3 regions of the Caldisalinibacter kiritimatiensis genome follow, and region 3 is predicted to be linked to each of the others. Evidence: riboswitches for the same ligand, from Rfam matches in the RefSeq annotation. Region 3 holds a riboswitch; each other region holds the start of a gene.

Region 1 (4,861 bases), on a different contig from region 3:
AGTTATGTAATAAATATACATTAAATTTAGAATAATATGAAAATATATTTTGACAAAAGAAAGGTTTTATATTATACATATAGAGGGTATAAGTATAAAGTGGCGTATGCTAATAAACTAAAGAATAGGAGGATGTATAATGAATTTAATAATAGCTTGTGCAACAGATAACGGAGAAGAATTTGTTAATAGACACTTTGGAGATGCTAATTTTTATGACATTTACAGTGTTTCAAAAGAAGGTTGGGAGTATATTAAGAGGGTTACAAATACAACAGAAGAAGAAGAGCACGAAGATGAAGTACATGGAGACCCTAAAAAAGCAAAGGGGATATCACAAATACTAAAAAAACATGATGTACAAGTCTTAGTATCAAGACAATTTGGACTAAATATCACAAGAGTAAAGAAAAAATTTGTTCCAGTAGTTATTAGAGCTAAAGATGTAGAAGAAGGACTTAAATTAGTAAAAGATCATTTGGATATCATAGTAGAAGAGTATAATAAAGTAGAAGAAAGACAACATATTATTTTAAAAAACAGGAGTGAACTGGATGAAAAAGTTTGTTGAGTTAAATGATATAAAACAGTTTATACAGAAGAATACGTTAAGCCTATTATATGTTTCATCAGATAAATGTAGTGTATGTCAAGACGTTAAGCCTAAGCTTGAGAAGCTTTTAGAAGACTATCCACAAATACATAGTGGTTATACTAAAATTGAAGAGGCTCCTGAAGTTTCAGGCCAATTTACGGTATTTACAGCTCCTACTATTATCTTATTTGTAGAAGGTAAAGAAGTATTAAGAGAATCACGTTTTATTCAATTTCATAAACTAGAAGAAGGATTAAGTAGATGGTATAGAGAACTTGTATAATTAGTAGTAATAAGTTAAACTGGCATCAATATAATAGTTTGACATCTAAGTTTGTATTAAATATAATTGAACTAATAAAATACAGCTTAATATGCTTTAAGGTTCTTTCATTATGAAAGCTAAGAGGGAAAGAGGTGAGAATCCTCTACAGCCCCCGCTACTGTGTGTAGGGATGAAATCTTTCATAAACCACTATCTAGCTTTTATATAGATGGGAAGGGGAAGAGAGTAATATGATCTACGAGTCAGGATACCTGCCTTAAAGTAAGTAACTAATACTTCGGAGGGAAGTATGTGGTAGTAATTTGAGACGCATAGATTACCTCTATGTGTCTTTTGTTTTTGTTATGATTTTATCAATCTGAAGGATTAAAATAATTAAAAGAAGGTGAGAATATGGAAGATATTATTTTAATCACTGGTGGAGCAAGGAGTGGCAAGAGCAGATTTGCTGAAAATATGGCAAAAGAATCTAATAAAAGAGTGTTATATATAGCAACAGCTATTTCCTGCGATAAAGATATGAAGGATAGAATATTAAAGCATAAGCAATCTAGACCTAAGGATTGGAAAGTATTAGAAAAATATAAGGAGTTTGATGAGATTAAGGATTTAGATGGGTTTAAGCAGTGGGATGTAATATTATTAGATTGTATTACGCTTATGGTATCAAATTTACTTCTTGAAAGTGGATTAGACTTTGATACTTGCAATATGTTAGAAGTGGATAATGTTGAAGAATATATTTTAAATGAAATAGATAAATTATTAAATGTTGTTAAAAGTGAAGGAAAAAGATTGATATTAGTGACCAATGAAGTAGGGATGGGATTAGTTCCATCTTATAGACTAGGAAATATATTCAGGGATATAGCAGGACGAGTAAATCAGTATCTTGCACAAAGGGCTTCAGAAGTTTATTTCACTGTTTCAGGAATACCTATGAAGATAAAGTGAGGGTTCTTATGAAAAGTTTACTGTTAATGCTTACATTTTTCACTAGATTACCAATTAAATATCCCTTTGAATATAAAGAAGAGGATTTCATAAAAGGTGTTAACTTTGTATCTTTAATAGGCTTAACTATAGGTGTTTTATTATGGATTATATCCTTTAGTAGTATTTATCTTAAGAAGCCCATTACTGTTTTACTTATATGGTTATTTTATCTTTGGATAACAGGAGGACTTCATATAGATGGACTTGCGGATTCCTTTGATGGGCTTTTTAGTAATAGAGATAAAGAAAGAATTCTTGAAATAATGAAGGACAGTAGGATAGGTACTTTTGGTGTACTAGCTATTATTTTTACTTTAATTTTTAATTTAGTTATTAGTTATTATTTGGATTACAAAACATTTATTATTATGCCGGTTATAGGTAGAAGCTGTGCAGTTATTGCATGCTCTATTAGTGATTATGCTAGAAAAGAAAGGGGAATGGGAAAAGGCTTTATAGAAAACTGTGAAATTAAAGAAGTTTTTTTTAACTTAGTTATTACTGGAATAGTGGCTTTATTTGTTTTTAATAACTATATATTTATTTTAGGGATTTTACTAACTTTTATTATTATACTCCTTTTAACTAATAAAATAAAAAGCAAAATAGGTGGTATGACAGGGGATACGGTCGGTGCTATTATTGAAGTATCTCAATCAATATTTATTTTTTCCATCTATTTAATTAAGGAGTTGATGATTTGAAATTTATTATTGTAAGGCATGGAGAAACAAAGGCTAATGTTAACGGTATATATAGTGGATGGACAGATTTTCCTCTTACCGAAAGAGGTTTTAAACAAATAAAAAGGATAAAAAAATATTTAAAGGATAAAAGGATTGATAAAGTATATTCAAGTCCTCTTAAAAGAGCACTAATTACTTCAAAAGAAATAACAAAGGGGAATAAATTAAAAGTTAATGAAACAGAGAAATTAAAAGAGATAAATTTTGGAATATTTGATGGTAAAATGCTTGATGAAATAGTTAAAGTACATTCTACTGAGTGGAAAGAATGGACTAATAACTATATAAATTACAGGATACCTAGTGGAGAGAGTTTACAGGATTTACACAACAGAGTTGTAAATTTTATTAATGAAATAATAACTAAAGAGAAAGAGACAGTTTTATTAATTACCCACGGTGGAGTAATGAGAGTAATTATTGCATATCTATTGGGATTAGATATTAAAGATACATGGCATTTTAAAACTTCTCCAGGGTGTCTTGTTGAAATAGAATATGAAGATGGGTATAGTGTTTTAACTCAACTCATAAATTTTTAAAAACAGATGGAGGGATAATATGAATTCAAATGTGTTAAATGTAAAAAGTAGTACCTTAAAGCTTACATACTCTGCAATGTTAATAGGTCTTTCTTTTATAGGCTCATTAATTAAAGTGCAAGGAAGTATTGCCTTTGATTCAATGCCAGGATATTTTGCTGCACTTTTACTAGGGCCTGTTTATGGTGGAATTGTTGCTGGGATTGGACATTTGCTTACAGCTTTAACTAGTGGTTTTCCCTTAACGCTACCAATGCATTTAATAGTTGGTTTAGAAATGGCTTCCTTTGGATTTGTTTTTGGCTGGATGTATAGAAAAATTAATACTTATATAGCCGCTATTGTTGCAATAATATTAAATGGTGCTGTAGCTGCTTTAATAGCTATACCTATTTCACAAATTTTAGGACTTCCATTAAGTGGATGGTCATTATTTTATGCTATTATAGCACCATTAACTATTACATCTACAGCCAATGTAGTTTTAGCGTTTTTAGTATATGGATTTCTTAAGAAACGATTTAATTAGAAGGTGTAGTATATGAATGTAAAGAAGTTTAGGGACTTGACTTTTATTTCAATTAACGAAAATCAATATATAGTTATTTCTTGTGATTCAAGTGGTGGAATAGGCAATAAAGAAAAAGATATTGTCAAAGTTTCTCCAGAAAAGTTAGGATATTATACTACCAATGTAGCATTGAGAGAACTTTTAGCTATTAAAGCTAGGCCTATAACTATAGTAAATACCTTATCGGTAGAAATGAATAATACAGGGAAGAAGATAATAGAAGGGATAAAAAGAGCTATTGAGCCTCTTGAATACTTTGAAGATATTATCATCACAGGTAGTACTGAAGAAAACTTTCCTGTATGTCAAACGGGAATGGGAATAACAGTAGTTGGTATTATTGATAAAACACAATGGAAGCAACCAAAAACTACTAAAGGTTCTTTGGCAGTAGTTGTTGGTATTCCCAAAGTAGGAGAAGAAGTAGTACATGACAAAGAAAAAGAAACATTGACATTAGAAGTACTTTTACAGTTATGTAAAGAAACATATATTCAAGAAATTTTACCAGTAGGGTCAAAAGGAATACTATATGAATTAAGCGAAATAGCTAGAACTAATAATTTACTTTATGGAATAAATGAAGATATTACTCTCGATTTAAACAAATCAGCAGGACCAGCAACTTGTGCTATAGTTACTGTTGAACAAAAATATTATCATAACTTGAAAAAGAAATGTTCTATACCTATAAATATAATTGGAAAGTTTGTGTAAATGTCAGTTAGTGACAGGGACTTATTTCTCTGTCTTTTTTATTTTGTTCCAATAACAGGACATCTAAGCATTTGTATGTTGTATATATTTTTATGCATATATAAAGCTAGTCTAATATCAAGTACTAATTCTGCTGTACACTTTATAACTAAGTAAAAGAGTACAAGTGTAACAACAATATTTACACTGAATATAATAAATAGAAAAAGATATAATAGTGTGAATTGCAATTTTATATTTGAATGGAGGGATAAAATGAGTAAGGTAAAAATAAGCTTACGTGATTTAGAACCAAAATCTAAAGATGAGGTAGATATAGAGGATAAAAAGGTCACTGATAAAGACAACACTATTAAGGAGGAAATGACTGAACAGGTTGATATAGATAATGAAAATATTGAGGAAACA
Region 2 (4,861 bases), on a different contig from region 3:
AAATGGTCCTCCAAATAATGCTGTTATTATTCCCACAGGTATCTCAATAGGTGATATTATAGTTCTTGCTATAGTATCGGCATATGTCATAAAAATACCTCCAACTAGTGCTGATGCAGGTATTAATATTCTATGGTCAGGTCCAACTATTAACCTTACTATATGGGGTATTATTAATCCCACGAAACCTATAATACCACTGACCGACACTGCCATTGCTGTTGTAAAAGCACAAATGAAAAGTATGATTACCTTAACTTTTTCAACTTCAATTCCCATATTTTTAGCTGATTCTTCTCCTGTGAGCATTACATTTAAATCTCGAGCAAAAAAATTAAGAACAACTATAGAAATCATTATAGGCAACGCAACTGGTATTAATTGATTCCAGCTCTTACCTGCAAAACTTCCTAGTGTCCAATATATTATCTTAGTTAAATCTTTACTGTAAATAACCATTAAAAAAGACATTATTGCTGTTAAAAACTGTCCTACTGCTATTCCCGATAACAATAAAGTTGTTACTGGAACTCTATTTTTTACCCTTGAAATAAAAAATACTAAAAATGTTGATACTATAGCTCCAATATAAGCTCCCATAGAAACGCTAGAAAACCCTAGTAAAGAAAGTTTACTTTTAATTATTATAGCTATAGCAGCACCAAGGGCTGCCCCTGATGATATACCGATAACATAAGGGTCTGCCATTGGATTTTTAAATATTCCTTGAAAAGCAGCTCCGACACTTGACAGAGCTGCTCCTACTAATACTCCAAGTAAAATCCTTGGTATCCTAACTTTAAGTATTATGGTCAAATGTGAATCAGGTATTCCTTTTAAATCAATCGTATCTTTCACTACAGGAATTCTTGACCCTACAATTTTTAATGTTTCTAAAATACTAATATCTGCACTTCCTATAGTTGAAAATAAAGCTATGCTAAAGAATAACAATGCGACCAATATTATTATAGTGATACTCCATCTTTGTCGTCTATTTATTTCCATATTAACCCCTACTTTTTAAATAATTCAGGATGTATTGCTTTAGCTATCATCTCTAGTCCATCAACTATTCTAGGTCCAGGTCTTGAAATAATATTTGCATCTAATATATAAACTCTATCGTTCTTTACTGCACTTAATGTTTCATAACCTTCCCTTGACATAATAGACTCTTTTGTTGTTTGACCTCCATTATCAGAGGATATATACACATCAGGATTTCTTTCTATTAACTGTTCTAATTCAAATTGTGGATATAGCCCTTGTGCATCCTTTGCTATATTTTCACCACCTGCTAAAGTTATAAGTTCATCTATAAAGGAACCAGGTCCAGCTGTCATTAATGGGTCATGCCATACTTCATAAAATACTTTAGGTTTGTCTACTTCTTCTACAGTATGTACTATATAATCCATCTTACTCATCATATCCACAGTAGTTTTTGTAGCTGCTACTTGTGTTTGAGTAATCCTACCAATTTCAATAATTAAATCTATAACTTCTTGTATTGATTCTGGTTGATAACTTAATACATTTATTTCTGCATCTCTAAGTCTTTGTATATACTCTTTTTCTTTGTCAGAACCATAATGTAATACTAAATCAGGCTCTAATGCTATTACTTTTTCCACGTCAACTGTCATTGAATCTCCAACAATTTCTTTTGTCTTAGCTTCTTTTGGATAATCACATATACTTGTAACTCCTACTATTGAATCACTTAATCCTAATTTAAAAAGTATTTCTGTATGACTTGGTGCTAAGGAAATTATTCTTTCAGGTTTTTTATCAATTGTTACTTTGTTACCGAAATCATCTTCTACTTCCATTGGATAAGGGCTATCCGTAGTTTCTACCTCTGAACTCTGTTCATCTTTTTCATTTTCTATATATTCTTCTTTAGCTCTTATACAACCTGATAAGAGAGTTGTCCCTAAAATAAGTACCATTAATAATGCTAAAACTTTCTTTGACTTAGTATTCATCTTTATACCTCCCATTTTTGTCGATTGATTATAATATCGTCTTCTAGTGGTTAGTCAATTAGGTTATTTAATAATTTGCTTTGTAACAAAAAAACCCTAGCCTTATGTATAGGGTGGGTCTAATTCTCTTCATATACATTCCTCCCCTCCGAAGGTTATTTAAGCTACCAGGCAGGTCTACTGACTTGTGAATCATATTACTCTCAACGCCTTCCCAGAACTTAGTTCCAGTGGCATATGTTGATTTCATCCTCACTTACAGTAGCGGGGGCTGTAGTGGATTTTCACCACTTTCCCTTTTAAGTTTCTTTCGAAACACCTAATAGCATATTATTAAATTCTAAAATTGTTAAATAATTCAGATTATAATAAAATCATAACAAATATATAGTTTATATTCAATCTAATTTAATTTTATAAATTTACACTGTATATATTACTTGTTGTAAATTCTTTTATTTTTTTTATTTCACCATTTCTATTACTAAAAAATATAACAATATCACTTTCTTTTCCTATCATCGGAATAAAACTTAAATTTATATTTTTCTTAAATGCTAGGTTTATAATTATCCAATAATCATTTTGCCCTATTTGTTTTATACTAATTTCTTTGTCTTTATTCATAGCTTCCTCTAATATTGTCTTTTCTCTATTATCTTTATTAATAGTGATGTTATTTACATTTTTTGCTACGATACTGTAAAAATATTTTGTTTGTATACAATTAGCTACTTTTGCTTTATATAATATTCTCCTGTTTAATATATTTGCTAACAATTCCTTTGAATCCTTTAACATATCTACGTGGTCTGAATATATATATTTCTTGATACCGTATAAACTACTTGCACTATACAATGTAACAGTACCATCCCCTGCACTTGTTTTTACAGAATATAAAGGCATACCATCTGACCAAAGCTTCCTATATTTGTTATGCTTTTGAACACATATATATTTTTCAGTATCTACACCTACTCCTGCTATTTCATAAAGTTTAATTCTTCTTTTATAAATTATTCTTTGGTTTCTATTCAATTTATTTAAAAATTTATTTTCTATATTCATGTTTCTTATTGGAATAAATTCTTTGTGTTTATTTTTAATTTGATAAAACAAATAATCTCCGTAATCGGAAGTTGGTAATAATTCCTGTATAGAAGGAAATAAATCTCTTAATAGTTCTAAGTCATTTCTTTTCTTATATATAATCTTAAAAATCCACAGAAAACTTTCCCTTATTAGCCTGTAAAAAAAATTACCTCTTAAATTTTCATTAGGTAAATGTCCTCCTGCCCAAAAATAGTACGCTTCAACTGAGCCACTATTTGGTGTTCCTAACATTACCAATTTATCTACATCGTATGCATAAAAGTTACTTTGGACATAAGCTCTAGCAACAATTCCTCCCATGCTGTGACAAACTATATCAACTTTTCTCGCTCCTGTTATTTCTTTAGCTTTTTTTATCACAGGTATTAAATATTTTTTAGCACTATATAAATTAGGTTTAGTCCAATCATAATATGCAACAAATAGGTTCTTATTTTCCTCATAGCCCATATACTTAAAATTATCCATGATAGGTCTATAAGCATATTCTGCTAATCCAAAATCAAATTCACCTGTACCAGGAATTATTGCATCCCCCAGTGAGCCAAAAAGACCTGGTATGAACACGATAGGTTTATTATTCTTTCTTATATAATACCTACGCAAAAAGAACATAAATAATCCACTTCCCATAAAATTATATATATCATTTTATGAAGAAGTGGATGTTACTGTTAATATTAAACTAGCTCTTTTTAGCACTTTCTTTAGCCACTCTCCATTGTTCCCTTGTCATTTTCTCTAACCTCAAATTATTTTTTATTTGAGGACTTGATATAGCATTTGAAAACCAAGTAATAGCCTCTTGATATTCACCTAATCTTCTATGTAATTCCCCTATTAAATAAGCAATAGTAGCATCATTACTAGTATCCTGAGTAAAGGTTCCGTTATAATAGAAATCTTTATACTTTTCTAATGAAAATCTCATAAACTTTGTTTCTTCTTCACTTTCAAGGATTCTATATAACCATGTTAATCTTAAGCATATATTAGCTATATGATAACTACTTAGCCCTAATAACTCACCACAATACAGAGCTAATTTGTAACACTCTATTGCTTGTTCTGTGCTTCTTACACCAGAATAATCTCTTTTCTTCCATCTTGTTGTAATCTTATCTTTAATAATTTCTTTCCATTCAGGCCTTATCTTGTTAAAGTTCTTTTCCATAGCTGAATACCCACACTCTGAACATACAAATACATCATACTTAATAGGGTTTTCAGTTTTATAGTATGTCATAAAATCAGTATCCCTTTTTTCTACTCTTAATTTAGAACTTAAAACTTTTTTCGTAGTAAATTCATTGCCACAAATTGGACATTCTACTTTTTTATCATATAATTTGCTCATTTTTAGCCTCCTTGCTATTTCATCCATCGTAATAAATTCAACTCTATATCACTCAATATTTACTTCTTCATTTTCTAAATTTTCTTCTTTAGGTCCTGTTTTTATAATTTGCTTTTTAGGCTTATACAAATCATATGAAACTAGTTCAGTTTCTACTACTTTACCATCCTTTATAGTCGATTTATAGGTTTTAACCTTATAACCATATCTTCCTTTCTGCACAATAACTTTTTCTCCTGGTTTTAAATTAGCATCCTCTTTTATCTCCTGGTCTGGTGATATTTTCTCAGTAATTACTGATTTTATATCTATCTTTTTATTTTTATCATCTTTCTTTCCATATATCGATATTAAAAGTTTCCTATTAGCTGTTTCTGTATGAATATAAACAGGATAT
Region 3 (4,861 bases):
CCACTGATGATGCTGTACCCTGCAACATTATGTTTTTAGCCAATAAACCAACTCCTATCTTAGTAAAATATCATTAAGTTAAACTAAAACCTTTCCCTAATACTTCTCTAACATTTGAAACTGTAACAAAAGCACTATTGTCCTTATTCCTAATATATTTTTTTAGTTTAATAAACTCTTTTTTATTTAGCACTGTAGTTATTACAGTTCTATCCTCTTTGGTATATGAACCTTCGGCTTTATATATAGTAGCTCCCCGATTTAAATCTTTGTTTATATATTCCTTTATTTCCTGCGGGTAAGAAGTAATTATAGAAACATTAATTTTCATATTTAGACCTTCAATAACGTAATCTATAACAAATGCATTAATAATAACTCCAAGTAGTGCATATAACCCAAGTTCTAACCCAAATGTAATTCCTGCTAAAAAAGTTACAACAAAATCAGCAAGTAATAGTGCCTTTCCAATATCAATTGCAAAGAATTTATTTAATATCTTAGCTACAATATCAGTTCCACCAGTTGATGCATTTTGATAAAAAACTATTGCCATTCCTATTCCCTGAATAAGTATCCCAAAGGTTAAATTCAAAAACATATCATTTACTAAAGGTTCCTGAATATGTACTATACCTTCTATTGACCATATAGCTCCTGACAATGCAAAGCTAGCATATATTGTCTTAGCTCCAAATTGAAAGCCTATTAAAATAAAACCTACAATAAATAGTATTAAATTTAGAATAAACATAAACGCTCCAATAGGTATTTGAGGAAAAACATTATTAATAACCATTGCAAGTCCTGTTACCCCTCCAACTGCTAAATCTGCAGGTACTAAAAAAAATGAAAGTCCTAACGCTACTATAACAACCCCCAAAGTTATAATAATGTAGTCTTTTATAAGTTTTTTCAAATTAACCCCCTCCGTTTGAATTTTTTCCTCTTACAGCTCCTTTATAATGTACATGTCAAATTAAATAATGCTTTATATTAAATTTAAACAGATAACCTCAGTAAAAATAGAATAAAGATAATCATTCCAAATAATGCAAATGGATAGGTAGCAGCATATCCTGCAGCTACATCATCGCTATTTACTGAATCAATTGCCGCTCCTAATCCAGGTGTACTAGTCATTCCTCCACAAAGAACACCTGCAAGCATAATCCAATTTATTTTAAATAAATATCTGCCTATTGCAAATCCTATTAATATTGATACATTAGCACATGTAAGTGCAATTATTAATAAATAAACTCCTTCGCCTTTTATGGAGGTTATAGTCGAGTATCCATATCTCAATCCCACAATAGCAAGAAATATTGAAAGGGTTAGCTCTCTTATAGCACCTAGAGTTTTAGGACTCATTCTAAAGTTCATAAAGCCAATCTCTCCAATATGTCCTAGAATTAAAGCTGATATTAGCACACCACCTGTAGATCCTAAACTAAAGTAACCAATTGTATTTCCCATATAAACTTCAATTTGTCCTATTAGAAAACCAACTAAACACACTAAAATAAATGATAATACATCAAAACGATTATATTCTGAAATTGACTGTTCTTCATCGTTTTTCATTATCTGCTTAAAAAACTCTTTTTCTTTTTCTATATCAATATTAAAAATCATGGGGAAAATCCTCATAGCAAAAATCACTACACTAACCCCTGGAATATAGCCTACTGCATAACCAAGTCCAACCATTGCCTCTGTTTCCTTTCCAAAACTAGATACTGATTCAAGTGCTGCTGCTAAGCCTGGAGAACTCGTTAAAGCACCTACATATGTTCCTGCAATGGCATAAATGTTTGTATCTCCACCAAACCTACTCATTATATAGCAAGTTGCTGCACCAGTAAAAGTAATAATAAATCCAAGTAAAACAAATTTTAATCCATATTTCTTTATAACTTTACCGATGTCTTTAGACGCTAGTAACCCAACTGATGCTATAAAGCATATCAATGTAAAAAGGAATAACTCTCTTGGTATCATCCCATTTAATAATATTTTTTTAACATATAAAGGTACATTTTCAGTATGTTCATAAGGAAGAATATATTTTTTATAAACAACCCATCCTATAAATAAGCCTGTAAATAATCCTCCTGAATTCCCTAGTTTAAAATTTTTTATCTTTATCCTTCCAATAATTAATCCTGAAATAACTGATAAAAAAATCAGTACAAATGGATTAGTAATAAATTGAGTATAATTAAAATTCATAGTTATTAAGCCTCCTTTAAATTAGCAAACAAAAAACACCCTTGGAGGAACTTAAGGGTGTTGTATACAAATAAGCACAAAAACAAACGCATATTAAGCGTCACTACGCTTATCCGTAACACCTCCCCATCCTCGTGAGTTATATCGGTGTTGTTCTTTATGGCAGGTCTCCTGACTTAGGGTCATAGTAAACCTATACCTTCCCATTTCTATTTTGAAACAGTGGCACATATAGATTTACTCCCCATCACAGTGGCGGGACCGTGTTGGATTTTCACCAAACTTCCCTTTTAAATTCTTGATTTAAATTTAAATCAAGAATACCATAAAGCACCATATTAAGTTTTATTAATTAAATTTTAAATTAATTAACTAGATAAGTCAATGTTTAGTTTTTTAACTTTTCTTTACATTTTAAATTTTCTAAAATAGTTTGTGATTTATTTCCAACCAATATAATAACATAACTTATTATAGTTCTAATAAAAAATTATGTGTTAAAATATATTATATAAGGCGAGGAATTTAAATTTTCCCCACCTTATCATTGGATTTCACTTGATTTATTGACTTTTTTTCTTAATGTATATATAAACAGGTAAACCTACTAGAGTCATCGCTATACCTATAAGTGCATTTGTCGTATCTGTAAATAAAGTATTAATTAGGATGTATGCTCCTCCACATATACCTATCAATGGAACTATAGGATAAAGTGGCACTTTATAAGGTCTTTCGATGTGCTTATATTTAGTTCTTAATATAAATATACCAGCAACTGTCATAGTAAAGAAAATCCAAAGTACAAACATTACTAATGTAGTCAACGTTTCAAAAGAACCTGTAAATACATATATACATGCAAGTAACACTTCTAACATGAATGCATTAAGAGGAGTATTGAATCTCTCATCTACTTTACCTATTTGCTTTGAGAAGGGAAGCAATCCATCCTGTGCCATAGCGAATGGAATTCTAACACCTGTTAATAAATATCCGTTTAAAGCTCCGAAAACTGATATTAAAATACCTGCTGATACTAAACTTGCTCCTGTACTACCAAACAATACAATAGCTGCATCAGATGCAGGTGATTGAGATGCTATAACTTCTTGAACTGGAATTACATTTATTATTGCTAGGTTAATTAAGACGTAAACAGTAATTATAGTTAATAGTCCAATTACAATTGCTTTAGGTAAGTCTTTTCTAGGATTTTTAAGCTCTCCAGCTATATTTCCTACTCCTACCCAACCGTCATATGCCCATAGAGTTCCAAGTATTGCAGCTCCAAAACCTGTAACTGTAGCTGAACCCACTGCTGTACTTGACATACTATGAGCTGTACCTTTAAATAAACCGTAGAAAATAATTATAAATATAGGTAATAATTTTCCTACTGTTGAAATAGATTGTATTTTACTTCCAACTTTTGTAGACAGCACATTACCTATCATAATTGTAAATAATAATACAACTGCTAATATCTTTTGCTGTATTTCAGTCATAGGCACAAAATATGTTGCTTGAGTAGCTGTAATTATAGCAAGAGCTGCAGCTGCACCTGGTACATATATCATAGTTTGTACCCAACCAAATAAAAATGCCCATTTCTCACCATATAACTCTTTAAGGTATACAAAAACTCCACCAGTCTTAGGAATAGCAGTAGCAATTTCTGCTATCGTGAGTGCTGATGCCATAGTTATAAGTCCGCCAGCTATCCATGCTAATATTCCAAATAAAGGAGTTCCTGCATTACTGAAAACTGAAGATGCTTTAAAAAAAATTCCAGAACCTATTACTACACCTACTACTACAGTTATCGCATCAAATAGTCCTATCTCTTTTTTCAGAGAATTTCCTTGATTTTTAGCATTTACATTTGTAACCTTAACTTTTGCCTCCATATTTTTATTCACCTCTTTTTCTTTAGTATTTTTAATGTTAAGTAAATTAAATGTTTGTTTATATTACCTCCCCTCTTTCATTGGCAAACGTTCCCATATCCAGCATACTGACCTAAATCTTTTTTAAAATATGCACTCTCTAATTTTATTTTAATAATCCCTTTATAGTCAACAAATTTCGACATGTATTAATTTTTTTTAAATTATATGGCAATTTAATGTGACGAATACTGTTTTTTCCTAAAGAAGCCACTTAAGTAGCTTTTAGGTGCTGGGTACAAGAAATGTAAATGATGATAAATAATAATACAAAAATAGTAGCTCACATTAAAGTACGAGCTACTTAGCTATTCATATACCTCTTCTATATCTTTTAAATCTGAAAAATTAGATATTTTTATAACATTTTTATTCTTTAAAAGTATTTTATTGCCTTGAACTACTTTATACTTTTCTAATGACTTCGGAAAGGTTAAACAAGCAAGCCTCTTTTTATATTTCCTTGTAAATTTAACTGTATGCATTGTCCCACTATCTACATCAGTTTCAATAACTATAACTACTTTAGAAAGAGCAGCCTGTAATCTATCTCTTTCTATAAACTGATAACCTTTTATCTGTGTTTTAACTGGGTATTCCGATATAATGCAACCATCATTCTCTATTATCTTCTCTGCTAGTTGCATATTTTCTTTAGGATATATATTTAATACATC

Evidence for each region. Region 3 has a riboswitch for cobalamin ahead of L21TH_RS05990 (aspartate-alanine antiporter-like transporter). Riboswitches for the same ligand answer to the same signal wherever they lie in the genome.
Region 1: linked by a shared signal. The riboswitch ahead of cobU (bifunctional adenosylcobinamide kinase/adenosylcobinamide-phosphate guanylyltransferase) and the one ahead of L21TH_RS05990 (aspartate-alanine antiporter-like transporter) in region 3 are both predicted to bind cobalamin.
Region 2: linked by a shared signal. The riboswitch ahead of L21TH_RS10280 (ABC transporter substrate-binding protein) and the one ahead of L21TH_RS05990 (aspartate-alanine antiporter-like transporter) in region 3 are both predicted to bind cobalamin.

Annotation. Positions count from the first base shown of each region.
Region 1 is NZ_ARZA01000177.1:140-5,000, forward strand. Features, by position in the region: gene L21TH_RS07815 (NifB/NifX family molybdenum-iron cluster-binding protein) at 140-571, shown strand; gene L21TH_RS07820 (thioredoxin family protein) at 555-878, shown strand; cobalamin riboswitch at 961-1,154, shown strand; gene cobU (bifunctional adenosylcobinamide kinase/adenosylcobinamide-phosphate guanylyltransferase) at 1,275-1,835, shown strand; gene cobS (adenosylcobinamide-GDP ribazoletransferase) at 1,844-2,581, shown strand; gene cobC (alpha-ribazole phosphatase) at 2,578-3,165, shown strand; gene L21TH_RS07840 (ECF transporter S component) at 3,185-3,694, shown strand; gene L21TH_RS07845 (AIR synthase related protein) at 3,707-4,453, shown strand; gene L21TH_RS07850 (hypothetical protein) at 4,709-4,861, shown strand, end outside.
Region 2 is NZ_ARZA01000227.1:13,988-18,848, reverse strand. Features, by position in the region: gene L21TH_RS10285 (FecCD family ABC transporter permease) at 1-1,008, opposite strand, end outside; gene L21TH_RS10280 (ABC transporter substrate-binding protein) at 1,017-1,991, opposite strand; cobalamin riboswitch at 2,145-2,329, opposite strand; gene L21TH_RS10275 (lipase family alpha/beta hydrolase) at 2,406-3,740, opposite strand; gene L21TH_RS10270 (DUF2225 domain-containing protein) at 3,793-4,464, opposite strand; gene L21TH_RS10265 (VanW family protein) at 4,513-4,861, opposite strand, start outside.
Region 3 is NZ_ARZA01000125.1:26,728-31,588, forward strand. Features, by position in the region: gene L21TH_RS05980 (cobyric acid synthase) at 1-43, opposite strand, end outside; gene L21TH_RS05985 (YitT family protein) at 74-919, opposite strand; gene L21TH_RS05990 (aspartate-alanine antiporter-like transporter) at 1,003-2,235, opposite strand; cobalamin riboswitch at 2,380-2,578, opposite strand; gene L21TH_RS05995 (APC family permease) at 2,799-4,145, opposite strand; gene L21TH_RS06000 (DNA-processing protein DprA) at 4,493-4,861, opposite strand, start outside.